Regions from separate parts of the Marinagarivorans cellulosilyticus genome, predicted to be linked through region 2. Evidence: predicted binding sites of a transcription regulator. Region 2 holds the regulator's gene; the other holds the start of a gene.
The links. Region 2 encodes PhoB, which activates phosphate uptake and scavenging genes when phosphate is short. Its sites were predicted from a motif close to TGTCATAAANNTGTAACA; they were not measured.

Region 1 (14,947 bases), 1.2 Mb from region 2:
AGCCATTACCACAATCATGGTTTCACCAATAGCGCGCGAAGCCGCTAACAATACGCCACCGACAATACCCGGTAACGCGGCGGGAATAACAACTTGTTTAATGACCTCGGACTTGGTCGACCCTAAGCCCAAAGCGCCATCGCGCAAAGATTGCGGTACAGCATTAATCACGTCATCCGATAGCGACGAGACAAAAGGAATAATCATCACGCCCATCACAAGGCCAGCGGCCAGCGCACTTTCAGAGCTAATAATTAACCATTGATCCAAGCCCAAATCGAAGCCTAAATCGCGAATGAACGGGGCCACGGTTAACGCCGCAAAAAAACCATAAACCACGGTAGGGATACCCGCCAAAACCTCAAGCATAGGCTTGATAATATCGCGGGTGCGCGCACCGGCGTATTCGGATAAGAAGATGGCCGACATCAAACCGCAAGGTACGGCAATAATCATGGCAATGGCTGCAATCAATAGCGTGCCGGTGAATAGCGGAATAGCACCAAAGCTACCCGAGCTACCCTGCTGGTCGTCGCGAATAGCCATTTGCGGGCTCCACTCCAATCCGAACAAGAACTCTGTAATAGGTACTTGGGTAAAAAAGCGGATAGACTCAAACAGCACAGAAGCCACAATGCCGACAGTAGTTAAAATCGCCAAGCTTGAACACAAAAAGAGGAAGTTTCTAAAGACCTTCTCTACCTTAAAGCGCGCCTTAAGCTGAGGCTGGATTTGGCTCCATACAAAAATAGATCCCACCAAGGCACACACGAGAATAACCCCCGTCATGGCCCACCGGCTGGTAGCCTGTAAAGACTGTAAACGCTCTGCCGCAACGAACATGTAGTCTGGGGCATCGTCAGCACCCGCGGACAACGCAGCAATATTTTGAATTTGGTTAAGCAGTAAGCCTACGTTATCGCCGGCTTGCGCTATCGCCTCTTCCGGCAAAGATGAAAGCACCGCATTGCGAATGATAAGATCATCAAAGATCATCCACACGCCCAGCACCGCAAAGCACGGGATCGCGCACCAAAGGGCCGTAAGCGTGCCGTAATAAAACGGCAATGAGTTTAAAAAACGTATGCCGCCAACATTTTGTGATATTGCGACAGAGCGCGAGCGCCCAGCCAGAAAGGCTAAAGAGCCCAACACAAAAATAGCAATAACAAGTACTGATGGTTCCACGATAGCTACCTAACTCAGATACAAAAAAATAGCCCACAAGGCTTATGGGCTATTTTCAATGGTTTTCATGTCGTCTTGATGACAGTGACACTGGCTAATCACACGCTGTTAATTGGTGCTGCCAATTTGGGGCGCAAGATTAGCACAACACGGCATCTTAAAGCGAAAGTGATTCCAACTTCTTAACACTGGCGCCCACTTTAGCGCGCTCTTTGGCTGATAGCGGAATCAAGCCTTTATCGGTTAAGTAACCTTCGTCACCCCAAGCGCGATCGTTAGTGAACTCAGCTAAGAATTCCTGGATGCCAGGGATAACGCCTACGTGCGCTGCCTTTACGTAAAAGTACAATGGACGCGAAACGATGTAGCTGCCATCAGAAATACTTTCGAACGTAGGTGCATGACCGCCCACTTTAGCTGCATGTACTTTGTCTGCGTTTTGATCAAGGAAGCTAAAGCCAAAAATACCGAGCGCCTTTGGGCTTTCGCTGAGCTTACGCACAATCAAGTTGTCGTTTTCGCCCGCTTCAACATAGGCGCCATCTTCACGAATACCATGACACAAAGCTTTGTATTTGCTTTTGTCGGTGCCTTTCATGGCTTTAATCCATGGGAAGGTTTTACAACCGCCTTCCATCGCTAGCTCAACAAAGGCATCGCGGGTACCAGAAGTAGGCGGTGGGCCTAACACTTCAATTTTTGTAGCTGGCAACGCAGGATTTACGTCTTTCCATGTTACATAGGGGTTATCAACTAAGGTTTCTGTGCCCTTGGGGTCTGGAACCTTCTTCGCTAGCGCTAGGAATATATCCTTAAGCTCTAGAGTCATAGGCTTGGCCTTAACTGAGTTGGCAATGACGATGCCGTCATAACCAATCAAGACTTCAACGATGTCTTTCACACCATTTTTTTGGCAGTCTTCAAACTCACTCGACTTAATGCGACGAGAAGCATTGGAAACATCAGGAGTGCTTATGCCCACACCTTTACAAAACTCTTTAAAGCCGCCGCCAGTACCGGTAGGCTCGATTTTAGGCGCTTTGAAATTTGTTTTACGACCGAAACGCTCAGCAACAACTTTTGAAAATGGAAAAACTGTCGATGAACCCACAACCATGATGTGGTCACGGTTTGCGAACGCTTGTGGCGCCAATGAAAAGCTTGCAACGCACGCCGCTGCCATCAGTAATTTTTTCACAATAAACCCTCGTTAATGTTGAATGAACCGCACTTGCGGCCGCACACTTGTTTAAGATGGCGCCATCCTAATCGCGAATTATTACAGTTTTGTTTCAATTTTATGGAAACTTGCTTAAGTGTGATCTCTGGGCAATTAAAGTTATAAGGCTATAATGCTCACCCCTAACTTGGGTATAAGGCAATGATGCTTCTTTTCGAGCGCTACCAAACGCTAGCTGCTATTGGCACCAGCATTAATCAATCTATCGGCCGCTCTGTCGCTTGGCTCACCTTAGCTATGGTGGTACTTATGGCAGGTATCGTCATAATACGCGGCCTACTAAACGCCAATTCTGTTGCCGCTCAAGAACTTGTGACTTACTTGCACGCAACAGTGATTATGCTTGCCAGCGCATATACGTTGGCAGAACAAGGGCATGTGCGGGTTGATATTTTTTATCGCCGCTGCAGCCGAAAATACCAAGCCTGGGTCGACCTTGTAGGCAATATCGCGTTTTTACTACCTTTTGCGCTTGTGACCGCACTTGTAAGTTGGGGTTTCGTAACCAGCGCATGGGCCATTCAAGAAACCTCCGCTGACGCAGGCGGCTTGCCCGCCGTTTTTTTGTTGAAATCGCTTTTAGTGGTTAACGGCGCCTTACTCGCCTTACAGGCCATCGCCGACTCATTCAGGCAATTGGCCACCCTTGGCCAGCTTGAGCTAGAAGGCGCAGTGACAGACAGCCCAGAGGCGCAGCAACATGATTGAGTGGATCCCCTTCTTATTGTTTTTGTGTGTATGTGCCGCCTTAATGCTGGGCTACCCGGTGGCCTTTACCCTAGCAGGCGTAAGCCTGTGGTTTGCAGGCATCGGCATTATTAGCGGCCACTTCAACCCACAAGATTTATTGTACATTTCAGAGCGCCTATTTGGCGTTTACAGCAAAAATACCCTTGTTGCCGTACCCCTATTCATTTTTATGGGCGTTATGCTAGAGCGCACAAAACTTGCCGAAGAATTGCTCGAAAATATGGCGCAAGCCTGTGGCCGACTGCCGGCAGGGCTAGGCATTTCGGTAGTTTTGGTGGGCACACTGCTAGCAGCAAGTACCGGTATTGTGGGCGCTACGGTTGTCACTATGGGACTGATGTCGCTGCCAACTATGCTTAAGCAAGGTTACTGCCCAAAACTTGCCACCGGCACCATTTGCGCAACCGGCACTTTGGGCCAAATTATCCCGCCCTCTATCGCATTAGTCTTACTAGGCGATATTTTATCCAACGCTTACCAGCAAGCCCAGCTACAGCAAGGCATATTCAATGCAGCCCCTGTTTCTGTTGGCGACCTGTTTATGGGCGCGGTTGTACCTGGCTTTATTTTGGTGCTGCTCTACCTCATTTACTTACTGGCCACCGGCGTTTTTAAAGGTGCAACAGCGCCTAGAGTAGAATGCGAAAGCAAAGCAAAAAGCCAGCTTTGGCTCAGCATTTTGCCACCAGTCATGCTTATTGTGTTGGTTCTTGGCTCAATCATCAGCGGCCTTGCAACCCCAACAGAGGCCGCGGCCGTAGGTGCCCTTGCGGCCACACTACTGGCACTGGCTAAAAAGCAGTTATCGCTAGGTATCCTTAAAGGCGTTATGCAAACCACCACTAAAATTACCTGTATGGTCTTTACCATCTTGCTTGGGGCGTCTATTTTTTCGCTGGTATTTATTGGTTACGGCGGCAAAGAGCTTATAGAGCAGTTTTTCGCTACCCTGCCTGGCGGCGTTTTTAGCGCGATGCTAATCGTCATGGTCGTAATTTTTTTACTTGGCTTTATTCTAGATTTCATCGAAATCACCTTTGTCGTGGTACCGCTAGTAGGCCCCGCACTATTGATGATGGGCGTAGACCCGATATGGCTTGGCATAATGATTGCGCTTAACTTGCAAACATCCTTTTTAACACCACCATTTGGCTTTGCCCTGTTTTACTTGCGAGGAGTAGCTCCTAAAAGCGTTAAAACCAGCGATATTTACCGTGGCGTTGCACCGTTTATTGGCATTCAAGTTTTACTAATGACTATATTGGCGCTAAAACCAGAGCTAGTGACTTGGCTACCCGATGCCATAAGCGCAGCTCGATAAAAACAAACCACAGTAATATTCAATCAACAGAAATATCAGGCATTTATTTCTAAGGATTACATAATGATAGATAGCGACGAAGATCCAACTCCATCAGGAGAACTTGCACTACAAACCCTCACCCGCCCCCAAGATACCAACTCCAACGGCGATATTTTTGGCGGCTGGTTAATGGGACAGATGGATCTTGCCGGTGCAATTACCGCTCGCGAGTTAGCCCGCGGGCCAGTAACTACCGTTGCTGTTGGCGCGATGGTTTTTTTAAGCCCAATTAAAGTCGGCGCTATTGTTAGCTGCTATTGTGAAGTAGCTGAAGTTGGCCGCTCGTCCATTCGCATTAATATCGAGGTATGGACAAAACATTACACCGACAACGCGCCACAAAAAGTAACCGATGCCGAATTTGTATTTGTCGCCATCGATAAAGATGGCCGCACGAGAACAGTGCCAAGCCCCGCCAGCTAATACCCCCCCCAAGCTCGCATTTTTCAAAGAACAGCAGCATTACGCCAACAGCTCACAACGCAATCAAAAATACCACCGCTTTCAAGCGATGGTATTTTTGATTGCGCGTCCAAATAAATTGCCCTACACACATGGGCTAACTCGAGTTTAAGGATGCTTTGGCAACTCGAACAGTAATTACTACTAATAGATATCTACCTTAAGCTGCCTTATCCCGCACTAGCAACAGCAGGAACGCCTCTTGGTAAGAAAACAGGATATAACTCGGAGGAAGACCAAAGGCGATTTGCCTCTGACAAGGCCACTAAATAATCAACAAACTTCCTAATGTATTCGGGCATATAACGATCTTGCATAAATACGAGATTAACTGAAGTGCGATCGCTGGCCTCAACCTGTAATAACTGCAAACTTCCCTGCCCTAGCTCCTCGGAACACAAGTGCAGCGGCAATCTTGCGACACCCAGGCCAGCCAGAATTGAGTTCTTGGCTAGCATTACATCACTGACAGAAATTGCACCGCACTTATCTTGCATGCGACCAATCTTGCGATCGAACTCTCCGCCTATAGCAATTAAAGATGGTTTAACGAACGCTGGGCTCGGGCCGCTAATGTAACGTTTCTCAATATAGTCCGCTGAAGCAATATAACCGTACTCAATAGTACCAATATTTCGCGACACCAAACGGCAATCGTCCATATCACCTAAACGAAAAAGTAAATCATAACCATCGTCAACGGAAAATTGGTTTTTGTCTGAGACGGTGACCTCGACGCTAACATCAGGGTGTTTATCCATAAATTGCTTGATGACTCGACTAGTCGCCGTTGAGTTAAGCTCTGGTGGTATGCACAACTTAATAGTGCCATGCGAATCCGTTTTGTATTGCTGTACTTGCGTATTAGCCGTATCTATAAGGTTGATTATCTGAGACGCTAATTGAAAGTACTCTTCTCCTGCAGGCGTCAATTGAAAACACCGAGTGTTTCTAACAATTAGAGTAACTTCTAACGCCTCTTCTAGCTCTGCCAACTTTCGACTAAACGTTGGTTTACTACTATTTAATTGCCGACTTGCCGCTGTAATACTTTTTAACTTGGCAACCCAATAGAAAATATAAATTCCATTAAGATTAATACTGCAGCCCATTTTCTCCCCCTGACCTACTTTGCGCACCAAGCTAACAACGCTTGACCCGATCCCATTTAAATAAAAAATCCATCAGCGCATGCATAATGGCTTCCAGCCCGTCATCGGTTGACGCTATCAATTCACCAACTTGCACTTGCTTTCCTTTACCTCAGCCACACAATACCGACTACCGTTCAAGAGCAGGCATTAAAAAATTACCGCGCCCAATTATTTAACATGACAACTATGACACCCTTCACCACAACAAGACATCAAATATTACAAAGTTCTAGTCTCAAAATAATATTGGAGACAAAAAATTAACTCGTTAATCACTAAAGCCTTATCGGACGCAAATACTTTAGGCGTTTCTTTATGAATCAGCATTTAATGTTGTTCAAGTATTAAGCAAGCCTATTATATCTTCGCTTAAGCTTCTGCATAAGCAATGAATAAAGGCCATAGACGGCCGGTATTATTACCCAAATTACTCGCCATTGAAATTACACCTCATTACATCTTCAACGGTGAATTTAGCGTGGAACTAGAACATTTTTCAGCTAGATTATCGCGCAAATATTTAACAGAATTTCGGGTAATATTACCCATTTCTCTAGTTTCTTCAGCACTACAAACTCACCTAAAATGGCGCGTCGAAACAGAAGACCCATGTAAAGATGCTTACCTTCAGAGGGACTGAATTAGGAGCGCACTAATTTTGGGCACGAACCCCTATAGGTACTTAACACATAAATAATAGTTTATTGAGCGTATTGAGCTTGCTCGCCGCACTAAGCGCGAGCACACGTTTTGCTGGCGCCCACCGCGATACGTAATATTCGCAAAAAAGTAAACGGCGAAGCAGTAACAAGCTGAAACCAACGCATGGTTGAGCCTGTTAAAGCCTAGCTATCGTAGGGCCGCTAAGCTTTAGTCTTAGTGGCGTTTGTGGCGAAGAGCACGCAAGCCCAATTACCGCAGATACCGGCTGCGCGCCTCTAGTTTAGTCCCGGGCGGGCTTTAAACGCTGTGGTTATTTTTGATCAGGTGAACCCTCCACCTTCGCAAGGCGCGGGTGGCTTTTAGCGTTTGGTGGAGCGTCAGCCAATGTTTTTTTGCAGATCGATGCGCGCGCATTAACGGTACACGCGACATGTGATTTTGCCTACAGGCATAGTCAGAAACGAGCAATATCAACCGCTCTATTTTACATTTGGTATTACACCCAGAGAGCCATGTTTGTTCACACTGTAGCGAAACAAACGCTTGGGCCGCTTTATTACATCTCCTGCAATGTCTAATAAAGAGCATCCATGCCCCATGCGTGATCTGCATTTCCCTTGTCCATGGGGGTTACTACACATTTTTGCTACACGCCATGCACACCAAAGGAATACGCATCTTTTTGACTCTCAACTGCGGTTTCTAGAATAAAAAAAGCCCGCCTTAGCTATCAGGGCGGGCTTTTTATTGTTCAGCTTTCCATCACTAAAACTGCGTGAGCCTGCTGCCGATTAGTCATCAAAATTGATGCGATAAACACCAAAGCCTTCATCATTTTGACTAACGTATTCTATAGCCGCATTACTTGCGGCAAAGCTTCTAGCGGCATCACCAGCACTCCCCCAAAATAACGCACTGGTACCTGGCAAGGCAACAAAGCGCCAATTTTTATCTGCTGAAGGGTCAAATCCACTTTCGGGGTTTTGCTGAGTTTTTACAACTAAATAGTCGGCAACAGCTTGTCGGTTTTCATCAGGAGCATCGATTACGATTTTATCCGCAGTAATACCCGGGAAATTACCGCCACCTGATGCACGATAATTATTAGACGCAACCAAAAACATTTGTTCATCAGCAACGGGTTGCCCTTGGTAATGTAAATTTTTAATACGCTGACTATCGGCATTGGCAAGCTCACCCGCCACGCTGTACTTTGGTGGCACAGACAAATCTAACTGGTAAGTTACGCCATCGATCACATCAAAATTATAACTCGGGAAATCTTCGTTAATTAATGGCTGATCCACACCGCCAATAGTCAGTGCATTAAACTGCCCAGCAGACATTTCTAGCCACTCTTTAACTTGGGCTCCGCTTAGCATTAGTACCTTTAGTGTATTAGGGTAAATATAAAGGTCAGCAACATTACCGTAAGCAACGTCACCTGCCGCCAAATTAGTGTAATCATCCGGGCCGCCTCGGCCAGCTCGAAAAGGTGCCCCTACAGATAAAATCGGCAGACCATCGTAATCTGTGCCCTTAACAATATTCTCGACATACCATTTCTGCGCATCCGTTACGATTTGAATCGAAGGGTCATCTTGCACAAGTGCAAAAAAACTATTAATGGGCGCCGTTATTTTTGCAAAAGGCTGACTTACCCAATCGGCAACAATTGTATGATCATCAGCAACTGCTTCAACAATTCCAGGGTGCGAATCCACTAGAGATGTTATCGAACGGTCTTCATTTGTTGATGATATGGGTAGCAATACAGATTGGCTATCTTTAACGCGCCACCCTGTTGGAGCTGCATATTCTAAACTCAGGTCAATATAACCGAGGTATTTACCCCAATAGCCCGGCATTACAGCAGCTACACCTCGAATAGTCCCTTTAATATTATCGACGGCCTCAAGCCCTTCATATCCGGCATCGCCAGGAAAGTTGCGATGAGCATGCCCAAACATAATGGCATCGATACCATCAACTCCCGCGAGATAATAACTTGCGTTTTCGTCTAAGCCTTTTGCAGTTGCCGTCACTAAGCCCGAATGCGCTATCGCAATAATAATATCAGCGCCTTGCGCTTGAAGCTCTGGCACGTAACGCTGCGCCATTGCTACCATATCTTTAGCAATAACCTTTCCGGTTAAGTTCGCCTGATCCCACTGCATAATTTGTGGCGGTACAAACCCCAAATAACCAATGCGTAAGGTATGCGAAGCCCCTGCTTGATCTATAACGGTTTTTTCTTGAAGCAAATAGGGTAAAAAATAGGGCTCGTCGTTATCCGCATTATTATCACCGTCATCAATAAACACATTACTCGATATATACGGGAAGTTAGCGTCATCAATGGCCTCGTCTAAAAAGCTCAAGCCGTAGTTGAATTCGTGATTACCAATATTCGCCACATCGTAATCTAGTTGGTTCATCGCTTTAAAAATAGGGTGAATTACACCGGTAGATAAACCACTTACCTTAGCAAAATAATCCCCAAGCGGGCTGCCTTGAATTAAATCACCATTATCAACCAATACACTGTTGTCTACAGCATCATGCGCCTGCTGAATTAAGGTTGCAGTCTTGACCAACCCCACAGAGTCATCCGGCCTATTCTGGTAGTAGTTATAATTCATAACATTGGCATGTAAATCGGAGGTTTCCATCACCCGTAGCGTCAGCTGTACCGGCGCAGCCACAGAAGAACTTTCCGCCGAACTTGCCGCTCTATTATTATCAGAATCGTTACAAGCAACCAGAAAAACCGTAGAACTTAACAACACGGCACCAAAACCGTAATTTTTAACCATCGACATAGATATTCCTTTTCAATAACGGTAGTAGAGAAAAACGGCTAGAAGCTATCGCCAAACTGTGACAAAACTATGGCTGTTTAAGGTACTTTTTATTGCAAAAGACTATTGATAGCGCCGGGTAGCTAATAACCGGTTCGATCTGGTGGTAACATGCGGCCACCTCAACCAGAGCACAAACCCTTGATCGACGCTTTTCTCCTAACCAAGCAATGGCATGAAACCGCTAACGGCATTACGCTCGAATTTTGGTGTTCGAGTGATAACGGCCCAATTTGCATAGAAATAGAGCATCAAGAAGCCGTGATTTTTGTACGGCAAGAAGATCTTCCTGCAATCGCCCTGCAACTTAATCCACGCCAATACCGCATTGGCACAAAGCTTTTTAAAAACTACCGCAATGAACTGACCTGTCCGCTGTACTTTTTAAGCTATCACACAGCCCGCGACGCCGAAGCCCGCTTGAATCAAAGTAACATTGCAGTATGGGAAGCCGATATTCGGCCGCCAGAACGGTATTTAATGGAACGCTTTATAACCGGCGGGCTGAGTATTTCTGGCCAGACAATTGCAAGAAAAGGCCATGCGCTCGTTAAAAACCCTCGCTTAAGCCCTAGCCGTTATCGGCCGCAGCTACGCAGCATTTCCATTGATATAGAAACCACAATGGATGCCAATACGCTGTACTCGATAGCGGCATACAATCCAGAAGTTAGTTTTATCTTTATTGTGCACAATGAACAATGGTCGATACAAACGCAGCGCGAATTGATGGAAGCAGCCCCCTCGCAAACTGCCACGGTGATTAACTGCACGACACAAAAGGAATGCCTACAGCGTTTTTTCCAATGGTTACAAGAGTATGACCCCGATATTTTGATGGGGTGGAATGTTATTCAGTTCGATTTAAAAGTACTCGATAACTTATGTCAAAAACACAAGATACCGCTCGCTATAACGCGCGGAAAAACTCCCTTAAAATGGCGAGAGGATAAAGATAATCGCCGCTTTTACCTTAGCCTTCCTGGTCGGGTCGCGCTCGATGGTATTGATGTTTTAAAATCAGCAACCTATAACTTCCCAAGTTTTAAGCTTAATGACGTTGCCAAAATTGTGGTTAATGACAATAAGTTAATTCAAGCCCAGCATCGTGGTGATGAAATTACCCACCTATATATCAATAACCCCAAAGCGTTAAGTGCTTACAATTTGCACGACTGCAAATTGGTATGGTCTATCTTTGGTGAAACAAAATTATTGGAATTTTCAATTGCCCGCAGCCAGCTTACAGGGCTAGCCATGGACAGAATGGGAGGCTCGGTTGCCTCGTTTGAATTTGCTTATTTACCTCAGCTTCATCGTAAGGGCTATATTGCGCCTAACTTAGGCGAGCTTCAATCGAGCATTATTAGCCCAGGCGGTTATGTGCTTAACTCTAAGCCGGGTATATACCAAAACATTTTGGTATTAGATTTTAAAAGCCTATATCCTAGTATTATTCGCACCTTTTGCATCGACCCTTACAGTTACTGGTACGCCCAGCATACCGACCCGGCCCAAGACGAGTTAATCCCTGGCTTTAATAAAGCCATTTTTTCTAAAACAGAACATTTACTCCCCAAGATTATTGAAGATTTATGGCAAGCGCGGGACGAAGCCAAAAAGCACAAAAATCAGCCGCTATCGCAAGCCATTAAAATTATAATGAATTCGTTTTATGGCGTGCTGGGCTCTACTGGCTGCCGCTTTTTCGACCCAAGGGTTTGCAGCTCAATCACTTTACGTGGCCACCAAATTATTCAGCAAACAAAAGATTGGATAGAATCGCTAGGCCATCAAGTTATTTATGGCGACACAGACTCTGTTTTTGTTTGGATCGGCAACCAAAAAAGTGAGGATGAATCCTTAAGTATCGGCCATAATCTTGCTGACCACCTAAATAAGAACTGGCAGCAAAAGCTACGTAATGATTACGAAATAAGCTGTGCACTTGAAGTTGAATTTGAAACACATTATTTAAAATTTTTAATGCCGACTATTCGTAATTCTACACTTGGCAGCAAAAAGCGCTATGCAGGTATTATTCGTAAAAATGATGAAGAACAATTGGTCTTTAAGGGGTTGGAAAGCGTAAGAACAGACTGGACACCGCTGGCCAAAAAGTTTCAAGAAAAGCTTTACCAACTGGTTTTTGAAGATACCCGCGTAGAAGGGTTTATTCAGGAAACAACCCAAGCTGTGCTCGCGGGTAAATGCAACCGCGATCTCATATATCGCAAGCGCCTTCGTCGCAACATTGACGATTACCACAAAAACATTCCACCGCACGTACAAGCCGCTAAGCGCTTGCAGGGCCAAGGCATACACAAAAGGCGGGGCGATTGGATCAGCTATATATTGACCACTACAGGCCCAGAACCGGTAGATGAAGAGGCAGCAGAACTTAACTTACAAGGCACCATTGCGTACAACGAATATGTAGAGCGCCAGCTTAAACCTGTTGCCGACAGCGTCTTACAATTTATCGGCTTAAACTTTGACCACATTACCGCTGCACAACTTCCTCTATTCAAAGATTAATAAATAAGAGGATTAATGCAACAACTGGTCTTGCGCACCACATTGGTGACGCAGCCAAAATATAACGAATGCATTAGGCGGCATTATTAGGTGTAATGATGTGTAATGGAATTACAGCAAAGACACCGTAGAATGTTTACTCAGCAAGGATCTCTTATCAACTGAATAATTTTTAAACAAGCATGTTTTATCAGTTGCATTGAGCCCCTCAATAAGGATATTGACGTCAAACAAATTTAACGCCTCCACACGTGAGCATTAAATTTGCGAGCTACAAGGCTTAAACTTACGCCTACCTTATTGATGCCATTTATGACACTGGTTATAGTACCGGCCAAACTTTTTGTTAACGCATTTTTCGCATTCATTTAGCGCATTAAATTAAACGTGCGTTTGAAATGCCCTAACAAATATCGGCGCTACCATTCTATGATGGCCAGCTAACAGATTTACAATCACAATAAATGACCTGTTTGATAGCGACCTCTTGGTTTTAAAGGAATTAACATATCACTCTCGCGGCGAGCATATGTGCTCTACACAACACAAGGATGATAGATAAACTTTGCACGCGTACAGCAGAGTTTTCGTACAAGGCGTCGACTTTATAAGCGGGTTCGTGGCTAAACGGTATAGCCTTAATAGGAGCTCTCGTGGCTGGTAATTATTCTTTTTCAGATTCGCTTTTTTCATCACACGAATTTGCCGCAAAGTACAAAATAAATTCATTATTGGGGCAAGGTGGGTTTGGCTCTGTCTATAAGGCCACTCAGCTGAGTACCGGCCAAGATGTCGCGATTAAAGTGATGAAACCTGGCAACGAAGCCGATAACCAAAGCATTGTCGAACGCTTCCGCCGTGAAATGCGACTATGCGCAAAGTTTAGCCACCCCAATATTGTACGTTTAATAGACTCGGGGCACGAACAAGACGAAGGCATGTTCACCGTCTTTGAATTTGTCCCAGGCCATACGCTACACAAGTTACCCTGCGAAAATGGTCAACTTAGTCCCGCCCAAGCCAAAGATTTAATGCTGCAAGTCTTGGATGCTTTGGCCTGCGCACATGACCACGGCGTTTTACACCGCGATTTAAAGCCCGACAATATCATGATTTCGCAAACCCGCCGCGGCTTTCATGTGAAGCTTTTGGACTTTGGTATATCCACATTATTCGGCGAGGCGGCAAACGACCTTAGCCGCATTACGGCCACCAAGAGCTTTGTGGGCACCTATGCCTATACCTCGCCAGAACACTTGCACGGCAAAGCACTAACGCCGGCCTCCGATTTATACTCTTGGGGTTTAATTTTTTTAGAGTGCTTGCAAGGGCGGCGTGTAATGGCAGGAGAAACTATTGCTAAATTGTTCTTTGAACAAATGTCCGATCAACCCGTTCCCATGCCCGCATGGTTGCAAGCCCACCCGCTAGGCGATTTACTCAGCCAAGTCCTAGAAAAAAACCCGCAAACTCGACTGGGCAATGCCGCTAACATTGCCGATTTACTATCGAGTATTGACGTTAATGATTTAACTGCGCCGCCAAATACAGAAGCGAATAACCCAACGGTTGTATCAGGCACGCCGCCATCACAATATAGCCACTCATCAACACCCCATTACGAACCGCAGCCATCGGCATCGCGCTCGCAAGCTTCGCAATGCTCACAACAAACTGCGCCCTCATCGAGTAGCGCACACACAGCGCATTCTCACCGATCACAAAGCCACACAAGTTCGGGCAACAATACCAGTGGGCAATACTCACGCCCAGAAGACTGGAGCAATCTTGCCAGCGTACAGGCCGACCTTGCACGCCTACGCCAGCAACAGTCGCTACAAAGTCGCCGCCGCGATGCGATGAACGCCTTGGTCTTGCGCTTACGTAAAAACCGCGGGGGCCAACTGACCGATTCACTGCGCGACATCACATGTTCGGCCGCCGAGATATTAGACTCTGCTCGCGTAAGTATTTGGACACTCGCCGAAGATAGGCAAAGTATTCGTTGCTTAGATTTATTCGAACGCCAATACAACACTCATTCCAGTGGTGGCATTTTAGAAGCCCAGCATTACCCCTCGTATTTCGAAGCCCTTAACGCCGAACTTGCCATTGCCGCCGACGATGTTTTTTTCCATAGCTCAACGCGTGAACTATTGGATTACTGCTCATCGTTAGGCATATCTAGCATGTTAGATGCGCCAATTTGGGTTGGCGGTCGAATGTACGGGGTTTTATGCCACGAGCATATCGGCACCATGCGCAAATGGACGGAAGATGAATTCTCTTTAGCGGCGTCGCTTGCCGATACCGCTTCACTGGCTTTGGCATCGCACCAGCGCAGCCAGTTAGAAAACGCCCTGACCGGCATAAAGTTCGATTAAAACAAAAACTGTGCGGGCTATCACTGCGCACCTGCAATTAACACAATAGGAAAACCCATGGCACGCAGCCCTTTTTTTTCTCAGCTAAAGCAAATGCTACATCACCACCAACGCGACCAAGCCCTTAGCGCTAAGCTAGATCCAATATATGCCCGCCGCCGTGAACTATTGCGTTTATCGGCGATTGCCAGCGCCGCAACACTCGCCGGTTGTAATGCCGCCACACCGACATTATCAGCAGAGCGATCCAGCTATAACCCAAGTAGCGAGTTAGAAGTTATTGTTGTTGGAGCCGGCCTTGCTGGTGTGCACTGTAGCTATCGTTTAAAAGAGTCTGGCGTTAA
Region 2 (14,947 bases):
CGCTACCGATAAAATGAATGCTGGTGTGGATGTGCCGCGCAGGAATGTTGTGGTAGATCTCGATGTTAAAATTGACGGCTTATTGGGTGATCATCAAAAGTTAGATCAACAAACACTAAAGCTATCCCTTAATCGCTTTCTTAAAACTTTGCGTCATCATGTAGAAGTTTATGTTCCAAGTTATCATCGCTATTTAGTATTGCGCGCAGAAGTTATGCAGCAAGAAAGGGATAAGCTTCGCTTGGAGGAGTTCAAGCCTCGCCCATTAAGCTCATTTGTTCGCAACCTCTTAATCAATGAATCGTATTTGCCGATTATTGGCGATAACCTAGCCAAACAAATGGGTACCGTGGGGGATAGTAAGCGTACTGACCTGATGGGCTTATTGATGATGATATCGCCACCGGGTTACGGTAAAACAACTTTAATGGAATATGTTGCAAGCCGTTTGGGGCTGATCTTTATGAAGATCAACTGCCCGTCGCTTGGGCACGATGTGATGTCGTTAGACCCAGAGCATGCGCCCAATGCCACAGCGAGACAAGAGTTAATTAAGCTGAATCTAGGCCTGGAAATGGGCAATAACGTTATGTTATACCTCGATGATATTCAGCATACCCATCCCGAATTTTTGCAGAAGTTTATTTCTTTATGCGATGGAACTCGTCGCGTCGATGGTGTGTGGAAGGGTAAAACAAAGACATACGATATGCGTGGTCGAAAGTTTTGTGTGGTTATGGCGGGTAACCCGTACACAGAGTCGGGTGAAGTCTTTAAAGTGCCAGATATGCTGGCAAACCGCGCCGATATTTATAACTTGGGTGATATCTTAGGTGGTATGGATCAGCAGTTTGCCATGAGTTACATCGAAAATAGTTTGACATCCAATTCGGTGTTGGCCCCTCTGGCTTTGCGTTCTTTGGATGATGTTTACAAACTGATCGCCAAAGCGGAAGGCGAAAATATAGCGGCAACAGATTTAAGCCATGCGTACAGTGGTGCTGAAATTGCTGAAATTTGTGATGTGTTAAAAAAGATGTTTGTCGTACGCGATGTGATTCTTAAAATAAATCAACAGTACATTGCCTCAGCTGCGCAAAATGATAAATACCGAGTCGAGCCACCCTTTAAGTTGCAAGGTAGTTATCGGAACATGAATAAAATGGCTGAGAAAATCTCTGCTGTGATGACTCGCGATGAGTTAATGGCGATGATCGATGATCATTACCAGGGGGAATCGCAGCTTTTAACCAGTGGCTCAGAAGATAACCTGCTTAAGTTAGCCGAGCTTCGCGGCAACATGACACCCGAGCAACAGCAGCGGTGGACAGCAATTAAAGCCGACTTCCTTAAAAACAAAGATGCCGATAGCGATGCAGACGGCGCTCAGCGCATTGCGCTAAAAATTGCTGAGGTAACAGAAGCCCTGCAAGGTGTTGGTGCTGTATTTTCGCAGGAGTCTGCCGTGGTGGCGCCTTTGGCAGCTATCGGTCAGCAGTTGCACAGTTTACAAGGGCAATTATCATCGGACCCTTTGCGTATAGAATTGCAAGAGCCGCCCCAGCAAGCGCTCAATGCCATTGCGTCGGCTATTGAGCAATCTGGCGCGGCTATTAGCCAGTCTTCACAAAAGGCGGTGGGAGAGGCACCTGCATGGCTTGAACCTCTTGAGCTTATAGCGAATAAATTTGGTGCCTTAGAATCCGTTGTTGGCGATCAAGGCATTAAGATTGATACTGGCCACTTAGCGAATGGCCAAGGTGATCAATTGGGCCGCGTTGCTGATGTGTTGGAAAGCGCGGCTGACAAGTTAACCTCAGCCGTTGAAAAGTCCATTGATTTTGATATCACGATCGTTAAACGTATAACAAAGTTATCGGCAGAGTTGCGGGCTTTTTCTACAGAACGATTAGGTAAAAAGAAAGACAGCGATGAATTTGAAGAGCTTGGGGGTGATGAAGCTTAGGTAACGTTTATTTACGTCGCCACTGCCTTGGCAGTTTGGCGGCGATTAAAACGCCGGCTAGCGCTCCGAACAAGTGCGCTTCAAAGGATATCTGTGGTTGCGAAGGTAATACGCCTAGAATCATACCGCCCCACAATAGGATAACTACAATGGCGATAAGGAAGGTCTTTAGGCTGCGATTATACCAAGCGTTAGCAATGCCTAACGCCCATAATCCAAAAATCCAGCCGCTTGCGCCAATGTGAATATTGTTGCGGCCAAACAGCCAAACTCCAAATCCACCAAGCACAATAATTAAAAAACTCACACGCCAAAAGTAGCGTATACCGTGCGCCATGGTAATCAGCGCAAAAATGCTTAAGCCAACAATATTATTTAATAAATGGCTAACACTCCCGTGTAAAAAAGGGCTGAAGACAATACCGGCTAAGCCGTTTAGTTCGCGTGGCATAATGCCAAAGCGATTAAGTTGACCTTGAAATAACCCAGTGTTTATTGCAAAAACAGCGCACAACACGAAGACCAAAAAGATAATCGTTTTTATTTTTTTCATTAAGGGTACGCAGTGGCGTGCTATGCGCTATGTTTTAACGGTTTGGCAGCGGAGCGCGCAGGTGGGAAATAACAAATAAATTCGCTACCGCGGCCAGGCGTACTTTTAATAGTAAGCTCTGCGTTATGGCGAAGTAGTACGTGTTTTACGATGGCAAGCCCAAGCCCTGTGCCACCAGAGTTTACCGAGCGACCCGGGTCCACACGATAAAAACGCTCGGTTAAGCGGGGGATGTGTTTAGGGTCTATGCCATCGCCGTTATCGCTGACGCTCACGGTGGTGCCATCGGGGCCTTGTGCAATATCTATAAGAATAATGCCCTCGCTAGGTGTGTAGTTTATGGCATTAAACACAAGGTTGGATATTGCGCTGCGTAGCTCTTGCTCTCGGCCATAAATAAAGGCTTCTTTTGGCCCGTTAACGCTAATCAAGTGTTTACTTTCTGTGCTTATCTGTCTTGCGTCTTCAGCGACCATATCCGCAAGTGTGACTAGTGATACAACCTCTTGGCCGTGCTCTTTTTCATCGGTTTCAAGCCGGCTTAAGGTGATGAGGTCGTTAATAAGCGAGGTCATTCGCCCCGCTTGGCTTTGCATATGGGAAAGGGCTTTGTTCCACACCGGCGGAATGTTGTCGGCATCTTCTAGTGTTTCTAGGTAGCCGCGAAGCACGGTTAAAGGGGTGCGCAATTCGTGGGAAACGTTAGCAACAAAATCTTTACGCATTTGCTCCAGTTTACTTAAGCGCGAAATATCGCGCACTACAATTAAGCGCTCGTTCTGGCCAAATTTATGTACCAGAAACTCCACTTCCATAGAATTTTTTTGCGTTAAAGTATGATCAAGAGGCTCGCTAAAGTCGCCAGTTTCGTAGTAGCGGGTAAATTTGGGGAACCGAATAAGGTTGGTTATTTTTTGCCCTAAATCGATTGCTTGAAAGTTAAATAACTCGCCGGCAGCGCGATTCCACCATTCAATATTACCGCGCCCGTCAACAAGAATAACGCCATCATTGAGGGCGGTTGTCATTTCTTGTACGCGGTGTACCACTGCCTCTAAACGCAGTTTTTCTTTTTCGTGGCGGTTGTACATCAGCTGCACATCGTCAGCGATATCTGCCCATGCACCTTGGAGTTCTTCATTGGGCGGTTCGTTGCGCCGCGCTTGATTAACCCAAGCTTCTAGTTGATACAAGCGGGTAAACTGCCAGGCAATGTAGCCAAAGCTAAACGCTAGCAGGGCCATTACAGTGTGACCTGTCAAAAAACCCATAAGCGAAAAAACACAAAGCCAAATACAAAACCACCGAAATTCGGCTTTTAACCCTCTACGTAACATAGGTACCTATCATTTTTTTGTTGCTTAGGCTGATATCTTGGGCGAAAAGCGGTAGCCAGCGCCGCGCACAGTTTGAATAAAACGGTCGTGCCCTTCAAGTGTTAAAGCCTTGCGAAGGCGTCGAATGTGGACATCAACTGTGCGCTCTTCAACATACACATTCCCCCCCCATACATGGTCTAGCAGTTGGTTGCGGGTGTAAACGCGCTCTTGGTGAGTTAAAAAGAATTCCAGTAAGCGGTATTCGGTTGGCCCCATTTGCACGGGGGTCTCGCCAATGGTGACGCGGTGGCTAGAAGGGTCTAGGCGCAACGCGTCTACCACTATGGGGTCGCCAGTCGATAATGAGTCGGTGCGGCGCAAAACGGCCTTCAGGCGTGCCACAAGCTCTCTCGGAGAGAAGGGCTTGGTGATGTAATCATCGGCGCCGGCTTCCAAGCCCTGAATTTTGTTGTCTTCTTCGCCTTTGGCGGTAAGCATGATAATGGGTGTTTCAGAGGTCAGCTGGTCGCGTTTTAGGCGGCGAGCTAGCTCCATGCCGCTAGTGCCGGGCATCATCCAATCTAGAATAATAAGGTCGGGTTTTTGATCCACAATGATCGCGTGTGCACTTTGCGCGTCGCCCGCCTCTAGGCAACTGTACTCTGCCATTTCTAAAGCCACTCGCAACATGTCGCGGATTGGAGCTTCGTCGTCAACGATCAAAATCGTTTTTGATACCATTTTTAACCACCTGTAACTGCTGTTAGGTTTTCAATTAAGGTGAAGATTAAATAAATCTTTTGTTGCTGTTTTATGACAGCGCCCAGATTACTGTTGCCACTGAGCACCGTAAACGACCATTTTGCGTGCATATTGGCCACGAGCACTTTAGTTGGGAGCGACGCTATAACTCAAAACAATGCCGATAAAAATCAGCATTCCAACCCAGTTGTTGTTGAGAAAAGCTTCGAAACAGCGGGCAGGTTTACGCCCGCGAATTAAAAATTGCTGATAACCAAATAGCCCCGCAGTGCCCATCAAGCTTAGGTAGTAGGGCCAGTGCAAGCTAAAGCTGCTGCCCACAGTGAGCAGAATAATCAAGGTAAAAGCTTGAAGTGCAGCGGTGATGAGGCGGTCGTTTTCAGCAAAGAGAATGGCGGTGGACTTAACCCCAATTTTGAGATCATCCTCTCGATCGACCATGGCGTAAAAAGTATCGTAAATAATTGTCCAAAGTAGCACAGCGATGTAGAGCGTCCACATAGGTTTGGGCAAGTTTTCTGTCACGGCAGCGAAAGCCATGGGGATGGCCCAAGCAAAAGCAGCGCCCAAAACCACTTGTGGTAAATAGGTGTGGCGCTTCATGTAGGGGTAAATAGTCGTCAGTGCAACCGCGCCGAGCCCGGTGATTACCGTTGTGGTATTTGTCATCAGCACTAGACATAGTGCAATAAACAGCAAGCCTACAAAAAGGTAAAGTGCGAAGCGAGGGTCTAGCTCCCCTGTGGCGAGCGGGCGGTTCTTGGTGCGCTGCACGTGACCGTCTATCGCTTTATCGGCATAGTCGTTAATCACACAGCCGGCCGAGCGCATAACGACTGCGCCCAAAACGAAAATAAACAGCTCTGGCCAACGGGGTACGCCTTCAGAGGCAATCCACAGTGCCCACAGTGTTGGCCACAGGACTAAATAGATACCAATAGGGCGGTCTAAGCGCATCAATTGAATGCTGGCCTTAAGGGCAGGGTGCGCCAGTAAGGGCGGAACTTTGACGCGCGCAGCTGCCATGGCGATATGTGTTTTTATCATGTGTAAGCGCGTCTTTATCATTGTGAATGGTATAGCGAAAAGAGCGATTATAGCCCGCAACAGCTCGCGAATGCTAAAGCCATTGCACATCTTGGTGTATTGAGTGGTGCGAGGGTATTAATCTGGCGCGTTCACGCACGGTGCATATGCCTTTACCTTGCTAATAGTCGAGTTGGCAATTAGCCTGTTGTTGATAATTCCCGCTTAATTTCCCGAAAAGAGGATATTTCCCCATGCTAAAAACAGAGTTGGTGGCCTTAGTTGCTGAAAATGCAGGCCTAACATCACGCCAAGCCAGCGAATGCGTTGCGAGCTTTATTGAGCAAATAACCAACGCTTTGGCCAGAGGAGAAAAGGTTAGCTTGATAGGCTTTGGCAGTTTCGCCATTAAACATGTTGCTGCGCGGGCTGGGCGCAATCCTCAAAGCGGTGAGGCGATCACTATCGCGGCGCATAACTCGCCCGGTTTTAAAGCCGGTAGTGCACTTAAGGTCGCTATTAATGGGGGGCAGGGCAATGTTTAAGTTGCAATTACACTGGCAAATATTGATAGCCATAGCGGCTGCATTGTTGATTAGCCTACCGCTGTCTGTTAGTGCAGAGGTGTTTGGGATATCACTGTATGCGGTATTTGATTTTGTTGGCACGCTATTTCTACGTGGCTTGAAAATGGTGGTTGTTCCCTTGGTGTTAGCCTCGATTATTTGCGGTGTGTATGGCTTGGGTTCTGGCGAACATGTTGGGCGCTTGGGGGGCAAGACGCTTGGCTTTTATATGCTATCTAGCTTGTTGGCTATTTGCATAGGCTTGGCTGCCGTTAATATTTCTCAGCCGGGTATTGTTGATGGTGAGCCAGCTCGCGAGCAGCTGAATTTAAGTGCTCCTGAAGAGTTAGATGGCGCATTGGATAAAGTCAGCGGCAAGAGCACTGAAGACATCGCTGGTGTCTTTTTACGCATGTTACCTACAAACATAGTCGATGCTGCTGGTGATAGTAATCAGTTGTTGGCAGTCATTATTTTTGGCGTTTTATTTGGCCTGTTTATGAATAAGGCTGGCGCCAAAGGTCGGGAAACCTTGGCCAATTTTTGGCAAGGTGTTTTCGATACCATGATGCACATAACAATGTTTATTATGAAGTTTGCGCCAATAGGTGTTTTTGGCTTGGTGGCAAAAACAGCGATGGCAACAGGAGTGCAAAGTTTTATACCTTTGGCGGTATTCTTTTTAACCGTTGTGTTTGCTTTAGCTTTTCATATGTTCATTACGCTCGCGTTATTATTAAAAACCTTGGGTGGGGTAAATCCAATATTGCATTATCGAGCAATGTTTCCTGCTATGTTAACGGCTTTTTCAACGGCAAGTTCGTCGGCAACATTACCGGTAACGATGGATTGCTTGCAAAAAAAGGCAGGTGTTTCCAATAAGACGTCATCCTTCGTTATCCCTTTAGGGGCAACGGTAAACATGGACGGTACGGCCCTGTACGAATGTGTTGCGGCAATGTTTATCGCGCAAGCCTACGGTTTGGATTTATCCATTGCGCAGCAGTTTATGGTGGTATTAATTGCATTATTAACCTCTGTAGGGGTGGCGGGGATTCCATCGGCGAGTTTAGTGGCAATTGCTATTATTTTGGGGGCTATAGGTTTGCCCTTAGAAGGCATTGGTTTGTTATTGGTTACCGATAGAGTGTTGGATATGATGCGGACTGCTGTGAATGTCTTTAGTGATAGTTGCTGCGCTGTGATTATGGCAAAAGCGGAAGGTGAAACGGGTGTGCTTGCGCCAAATGATGAGATAAAACCCGAGCATGCTTAATGCTAATGTTGAACGCTTATAGCACTTAATAACCGAGCTGCCCGCTTAGCTTGAGTGCTGTGAGTGAGAGGCAATAGGGTCTTCCGCGAAGGCTGGCGGTTCCATAGGTGATACGGTATCGATCAACAGTTTTTCGATAACTTCTGCCGGTTGTGGCCGCGCAAGGAAATAGCCTTGGCCGTGGGAGCATTTTAGGTCGACTAAGGCGTCTAGCTGGTTTTGCGTTTCGATGCCTTCAGCAATAATGTCGAGCCCTAAATTATTACCCAGCTCAATAATGAAATTAACAATTGAGCGGTAATAGTTATTTTTATCAAAGTTATCAATAAACGAGCGATCTATTTTGAGGCTATCTACTGGCAGGTTATTCAAATAACCCAAATTTGAATAACCCGTACCAAAGTCGTCTACGGCTACACGAATACCTTGGCTGCGCAATAGATCCAGCTGATCGGTTGCGTGTGATTGCTCCTCCAAAAAAAGCCCTTCGGTAATTTCTAGTTCTAAACTGGCGGGGTTAATACTGGTTGTTTTAATCACATCGTTAATCATTGTTGTTAATGTATCGCCACGAAAATGCACCGTCGATAAATTGCTGGCTAAGACGATGTGACCAAAGCCCATGTGATGCCATTTATGTATTTGGGTTGCCGCGGTAGTTAAGACCCATTTATCCAATAAGTAAATTAAACCGCTTTGTTCTGCAATGGGAATAAAGTCGGCAGGGGATACCCATTGATCGGTGCGTTGGTTTTTCCAGCGTACAAGGGCTTCTACCCCGGTTAATTCCGATGTTTGAATATTAAATTGTGGTTGATAATTAACGGATAGCTCTTGCTGGTTATGTAACGCACGGCGCAGATCTTGTTCGATTTCTTTGCGGGCTTGTATGTCGTTGGCTAGCGCAGTTTCAAAAAGGGTAAAAGATCCTCGGCCTAAATTCTTTTGGTGGTACAGCGCAATATCGGCGTGTTGAATAAGCTCTTGCTCACTATTGCCGTGTTCAGGATAAAGCGCAATGCCTGCACTGGCGCTAATGGGGATGATGTTGTTCTCGATAATAACGGGCTCTTTAAAGCCCGAATATATGCGCTTAATAATGGCGTGGGCACTGGCTAAATCAGTGACATTGGGTAGCACAATTGCAAATTCGTCACCGCCTAACCGGCTGGCAAAGTCGTTAGTGCGTAATGTTTTTTTTATGCGCTCGGCAGACTCTTTAATAAGGCGGTCGCCTATTTGGTGACCTAAGCTATCATTCACGTCTTTAAAGTGGTCTAAATCGAGTAGTACTATGGCGAAGTCTTTCTTTTCTTGCAGTAAATAGTGCAGCTTTAAATTGAGCATGTTGCGGTTAGATAGCCCAGTTAAAGGGTCGTGTTCCGCTAAATACCGAATATCCCGTTCGGCCTGTTTGCGCTGGCTAACATCGAGTATCACCATCATGTACGATTGCTCACCATCGACACTTTCGATGTTTTTGCTGCGTGCAATATAAAGCGTTTTTTCGGGGTGTTTATCTACAGTGGCTTCAACGTACAGAGGGTGTTTGCCGCGCAATAGGCGCGCTTGCGACTCCTTATGACTAAGAAGCTTATCGTTTTGGTAAATTTGTAGGGTTTTTAGCGCGCTGTTATCGAGTAGTTGGGTTTCATCACTGCAGTCCAAAATACCAATAAGGGCATTATTGTGGAATAGGGTGCTGCCTGAATTAGCTATTTGCCAAATGCCCACAGGGGCTACTTGGGTTAGTGCCGTATAGCGTTTTTCACTATCGCTAAGCTGCAATTCGCGGTGTTTTAGGTCGCTTATATCAATGCCGTAGCTCACGGTGGCGCCACTATTTGTGCGGTGCTTAGAAACTCTTAGCCAGCGGCCGTCGGGGCAGTATTCGTCTTTGTGCTCTCCTGAGCCTGCTCTATGAAGAGTTAAACGGCGATTAACCCATTGCTCGATGTTATCTGTTGCGGTGAATTGCTTAGCAGTGGCGCGCATCAGTTGTTCGTAGGTTAGGTCGTCCGCGTATTGCTCGAAGGCGGCTTGGTGTATCTTTCGGTAGGCCTCATTGCAGTCAATAAATTGATCGTTGTGATCAAAAATAGATAGCGCATAAGGTGTCGCCGCAACCGCTTCGCGGTACAGGTTAAGTTGTTGCTCTGTGCGTCGATGTTTTAAATGCAACGTATAGAACATGCCGCTTATGGCAAGTGATGCCAGTGCCCCAAGCGCTAACAGTATTAGCCACACCGGCGCCGTTGCACTGTCGAATAACACCATTAACAACGCGCTTAATGGTGCTGCCGTTGCAAGCAGGCACAAAGCGGTTGTGAATAAGCGGGATTTAACGGCTGAAAACTTCAATAAAAATCTCCGCCAAGGCTGCTTAATTGCAATGGCTGCAGTGCCAAGCCGGAGAATGAGAGCTTTTGATTATCAAAGCTGCCACCTGTACGTACCGCCTTCCTCACACTGCCTCCAGTTTGCTTCCAGATTTCTGGTCTTATTTGAGTATAGGCACGGTATTGTAAGAAACAGGCACGAAATGGCAGCCTTCTAGCAAAAAAGTATAAGAAGCAGACTATTAATGCTCTCGTTGTTTATCAGCGTATCGGTCAATAAATGCAAGGCCTGTGGTCGCGGCGGCTAAAACTAATAAAACGCCGAATACAGCAAGGGTGGCAATGGTAGCTTGGATCATGGCAATTCTCCGTCTGTTACAAAATAATATTGCGGTCAATATTTCTGTTTACAGGATTACACGGAGGAGGAGAGAAGGGTTTGATTTACCGCAATAGCAGGCAAGGGGTTTTTTGCGGTAAATCAAATAGAGGGTTGTGTTCGTTAAAGCGGGATGCCGTAGCTATGAGCGACGCCCATCACAAGCATGCGCAAAATATAAATGCCCATAGCCACTGCCATAAAGGAGAAATCAAAACCTCCCATCGGGGGGATTAGCTTGCGTACAGGAACACAAATAGGCTCGATTATTTGCCGCATCAACAGTAAGGCAAAGTTACTACTGTAAGGCGCTATAAAGCTGGCGATTGCAACAATAAACATACTAATCATATAAATGCCAAGTATTAGCATCAGTAGCGCGAGCAAAGCCCAGATAAAGATCAAACCGCCGTATAAGCCTACAGCGCCACCTGCGACTAGCTGTATTAACCAAATAAAAATGATTTGCGCGATAAAGGCAAGTACAAGCGCGGCAATATCAAACCCGCCCATCCCGGGAATTACTTTTCGCAGTGGCTTTAACAAAGGGTTGGTAACTTTTACGATAAGCTGAGATAACGGATTGTAGAAATCTGCCCGCACAATTTGCAGTAAAAACCGCAACAGTACGGCGCCGACGTAGAGTGTGGCTAAGGTGTTTATGATAAATATAGCGATTTGTACGAACGTGCCTTGCATAAGAAACCCTTAAATTCGGTACGTGTTAAAAGTGAAGTGTTAAGAAAGTTCTTCTGCCATAACTTTTGAGCGCTCAGCGCATGCTGCCATGGCTTTATTAATAGTGCCGCGCAGGCCGCTGTGTTCGAAGCTTAAGATGGCTTGCTCGGTTGTGCCACCAGGGGAGGTCACTTTTTTGCGCAGTGTTTCGAGGTTGTCATCGCTTTGTTCTGCCAATAGCGCGGCGCCTTTAGCCGTTTGGATAGCCAGTGATTGCGCTGTGTGTTGGTCTAGCCCTTGTTCTACTGCAGCTTGTGTCATGGCTTCTAAAAAGAGGAAGAAGTAGGCAGGGCCACTGCCCGATACGGCGGTTACTGTGTGCATCAGCGCTTCATCGTCGACCCATACCGCTTTGCCTGTTGCTTCTAAAATGGCTTGGGCAGCTTGTTTTTGTAAGGTATTTGTATTTGCATTTGCGTATAAACCGCAGGCACCTTGGCCTATCAGTGAAGGGGTATTTGGCATGCACCTTACGATGGCTGCGTTCTTACCCAGCCATTTTTCTAGTGATTCGCAGCTGATGCCAGCGGCGACAGAAATCACTAATTTGCCTTGGATGTAGGGGGCTATTTCTTCGCATACGCCAAACATCATCTGTGGCTTTACTGCGAGAATGATAATACGGCAGGCCTCTACGGCGGCGACGTTATTGTCTGTGGTGTTTACGCCAAAGTTATCTGCAAGGTTAGTGCGCTTGTCTTCGCTGCGTGCCGTTGCCCAAATGGACTCTTTGCGTGAGCCTGATTTGAGCAGGCCGCCAATAATGCTTTGTGCCATGTTGCCGGCACCAATAAAACAGATATTACTCATAATCGCTATTATCTCGTTAGGTCAAGGGTACGGCGCGTAAGCCCTTAGGTTAGTCTAGTGTTTGGGTTATTGAGACGACTGTGCCGCGGCCTGCCTAGGGCCAAACAATGCTGTGCCAATGCGCACGATTGTGCTGCCGGCGGCAATGGCGTCCTCCATATCGGCAGACATTCCCATGGATAGTGTCTGCAGTTGGTATTGTTGTGCTAAAGCTTGCATGGCTTGGAATGCCGCCTTAGGGGCGGCTTTGCTCGGGATCGCCATGAAGCCTCTAAGCTTTAAATTCGGTAGTTGCTCTATAGCCGAAACCAAGGCCGGTAATTCGCATGTGCTAACGCCAGATTTTGTTTCTTCATTATCAATATTCACTTGAATACACACTTGCAGCGGTGGCAGGTGGGCTGGGCGTTGATCGCTCAGCCTTTTAGCCACTTTTTCGCGATCTAGGGAGTGTACCCAGTGGCAGTGCTCGGCCACTATGCGTGTTTTGTTGGACTGAATAGGGCCGATGAAGTGCCAAATAATACCGAGGTTGCCGAGCGCTGTCGCTTTTTGTTCTAACTCTTGTACATAATTCTCGCCAAAGTGGCGCTGGCCGGCGTTGTAAGCCTCTTCTAGCGCACTAATTGGTTGCACCTTAGACACCGCAAGCAAAAGAATATCACTTGATGCTCGGTGATGCTTATGTGCGGCTTGCTCAATAAGCTGGTGGATTTGCGCTAGGTTGTGTGAAATGTTCGTCATATACTGGCTGTTTAGTCTCTCTCGAGTGGGGTACACTCGGTATTTTAGTGGCGCGCGTCGCCTTAGAGTACAGGCTGCACGCTTTAGGCCTCACAATACAAAGGCTTGATAAATAGTGGTGGTACAAGCTAGTTTATCAAGTTGCTTGGCTAAACCCCACGCCCCATGTGTTGCGTGGTTAAGATATAACAATAACGTAAAGACAGATCAGTTTGTTTGTTCAAGCCGTTCAGCTAGGCTTACAACGGTGTATAAACAATTGATTTGAACGAGATAAGAACAGCAAAGGTTTTCACTATGGATATTACTGAACTGTTGGCGTTTTCTGCCAAGCAGGGTGCTTCCGACTTACACCTCTCGGCAGGCTTACCGCCAATGATTCGTGTCGATGGCGATGTGCGTCGCATTAACTTGCCGCCGATGGATCACAAATCGGTGCATGCGTTGATCTACGAGATCATGAACGACAAGCAGCGCAAAGATTTCGAAGAGTTCCTAGAAACCGATTTCTCTTTCGAAGTGCCCGGCGTGGCGCGTTTTCGTGTCAACGCTTTTAACCACAACCGCGGTGCCGGTGCGGTTTTCCGTACCATTCCATCGAAAGTACTGACGATGGAAGAGCTCGGTATGGGGCAGGTGTTTCGTGATATTTGCTCTGTGCCACGGGGTCTAGTATTGGTAACAGGGCCTACTGGTTCGGGTAAGTCTACAACGCTGGCAGCGATGGTCGACTTTATCAACGAAAGTAAGTACGAACACATCCTTACCATCGAAGACCCTATCGAATTCGTTCACGAGTCGAAAAAATGCTTGGTTAACCAGCGCGAAGTACACCGCGATACTCACGGCTTTGCTGAAGCGCTTCGCTCGGCGCTGCGGGAAGATCCCGATATCATTCTTGTTGGTGAGATGCGAGACCTAGAAACCATTCGCTTGGCGCTAACAGCTGCTGAAACGGGCCACTTAGTTTTCGGCACCTTGCACACTACCTCAGCTGCTAAAACCATCGACCGTATTGTAGATGTATTCCCCGCTAACGAGAAAGCCATGGTGCGTTCGATGCTGTCGGAATCGTTACAGGCTGTAATTTCGCAAACCCTTATGAAGCGTGTTGGCGGCGGCCGTATTGCAGCACATGAAATTATGCGCGGTACGCCCGCGATCCGTAACTTGATTCGTGAAGATAAAGTTGCACAAATGTATTCATCGATTCAAACGGGCTCGGCTGTGGGCATGCAGACGATGGATCAATGCTTGGCAGACCTCGTCGAGCGTCGCATTATTAGTCGCGATATAGCGCGCGAAAAAGCGAAAATGCCAGAAAATTTCTAAGATTGGCCGGTGCCGGCGCTGTGCGCCGGTTTATTGCTTAGCGCAGCCGCGCAAGCCTTGAGACGAACAACGATAGTAAGAGAGCTACGATGGAAATTGATCGACTCCTCCGCTTAATGGTGGAAAAACAAGCGTCCGACTTATTTATTACTGCCGGTGTACCGCCATCAATGAAGGTAAACGGTAAAATTACCCCAGTCACAACAACGCCTTTATCGCCCGAAAAGTCGCGTGAAACGGTGCTTAGCACCATGAACGAAAAACAGCGCGAAGAGTTCGTTGATAAAAAAGAGCTAAACTTTGCCATCAGCGCCCGTGGTGTTGGCCGTTTCCGTGTGAGTGCTTTTTATCAGCGCAACCTTGCTGGTATGGTTTTGCGTCGCATTGAAACCAAAATTCCAAAGGTTGATGAATTGGGCTTGCCTGAAATCATTAAAGACCTAGCTATGACAAAGCGCGGCCTAATTATTTTTGTGGGCGCTACCGGTACGGGTAAATCCACATCGCTCGCGGCGATGATTGGGCACCGCAACCGCAACTCGAAAGGCCATATTATTTCCATTGAAGATCCTATTGAATTTGTTCACCAGCACCAAGGTTGCGTTATTACGCAGCGTGAGGTGGGCATTGATACTGAATCTTTTGATGTAGCTTTGAAAAACACATTGCGTCAAGCACCCGATGTGATTTTGATTGGTGAGGTTCGTTCGCGCGAAACAATGGAAAACGCCATTGCCTTTGCTGAAACCGGCCACTTATGTTTGTGTACACTGCACGCTAACAACGCTAACCAAGCATTGGATCGCATTATTCACTTTTTCCCCGCCGATCGTCATACGCAACTGTGGATGGATTTGTCGCTAAACTTAAAAGCCATTGTGGCGCAGCAGTTAATTCCCACGCCCGACGGCAATGGTCGCCGCGCGTGTTTAGAAATTATGCTTAATACGCCATTAGCAGCAGATACTATCCGTAAGGGCGAAGTACACGAGCTGAAAGAGTTAATGAAAAAATCAACCGAGCTGGGCATGCAGACTTTTGACCAAGCGTTATACGATTTATATGACGCCGGTGAAATCACCTACGAGGATGCATTGGCGCACGCTGACTCTGCCAACGATTTACGCCTGCTTATTA

Region 1: a site for PhoB is predicted at 2,477-2,494, ahead of MARGE09_RS07640 (TRAP transporter small permease subunit). Genes of this name have one in related genera too.

The regions. Positions count from the first base shown of each region.
Region 1 is NZ_AP023086.1:1,916,010-1,930,956, reverse strand. Features, by position in the region: gene pstC (phosphate ABC transporter permease subunit PstC) at 1-1,188, opposite strand, end outside; gene MARGE09_RS07645 (substrate-binding domain-containing protein) at 1,346-2,386, opposite strand; gene MARGE09_RS07640 (TRAP transporter small permease subunit) at 2,570-3,136, shown strand; gene MARGE09_RS07635 (TRAP transporter large permease) at 3,129-4,499, shown strand; gene MARGE09_RS07630 (acyl-CoA thioesterase) at 4,563-4,964, shown strand; gene MARGE09_RS07625 (LysR family transcriptional regulator) at 5,174-6,115, opposite strand; gene MARGE09_RS07620 (bifunctional 2',3'-cyclic-nucleotide 2'-phosphodiesterase/3'-nucleotidase) at 7,612-9,642, opposite strand; gene MARGE09_RS07615 (DNA polymerase II) at 9,793-12,219, shown strand; gene MARGE09_RS07610 (GAF domain-containing serine/threonine-protein kinase) at 12,873-14,603, shown strand; gene MARGE09_RS07605 (flavin monoamine oxidase family protein) at 14,661-14,947, shown strand, end outside.
Region 2 is NZ_AP023086.1:3,083,111-3,098,057, forward strand. Features, by position in the region: gene MARGE09_RS12350 (DNA repair ATPase) at 1-1,966, shown strand, start outside; gene MARGE09_RS12355 (rhomboid family intramembrane serine protease) at 1,974-2,519, opposite strand; gene phoR (phosphate regulon sensor histidine kinase PhoR) at 2,540-3,856, opposite strand; gene phoB (phosphate regulon transcriptional regulator PhoB) at 3,881-4,579, opposite strand; gene ubiA (4-hydroxybenzoate octaprenyltransferase) at 4,727-5,626, opposite strand; gene MARGE09_RS12375 (HU family DNA-binding protein) at 5,881-6,171, shown strand; gene MARGE09_RS12380 (dicarboxylate/amino acid:cation symporter) at 6,164-7,468, shown strand; gene MARGE09_RS12385 (sensor domain-containing protein) at 7,514-9,829, opposite strand; gene MARGE09_RS12390 (YggT family protein) at 10,310-10,885, opposite strand; gene proC (pyrroline-5-carboxylate reductase) at 10,925-11,734, opposite strand; gene MARGE09_RS12400 (YggS family pyridoxal phosphate-dependent enzyme) at 11,801-12,478, opposite strand; gene MARGE09_RS12405 (type IV pilus twitching motility protein PilT) at 12,776-13,810, shown strand; gene MARGE09_RS12410 (PilT/PilU family type 4a pilus ATPase) at 13,900-14,947, shown strand, end outside.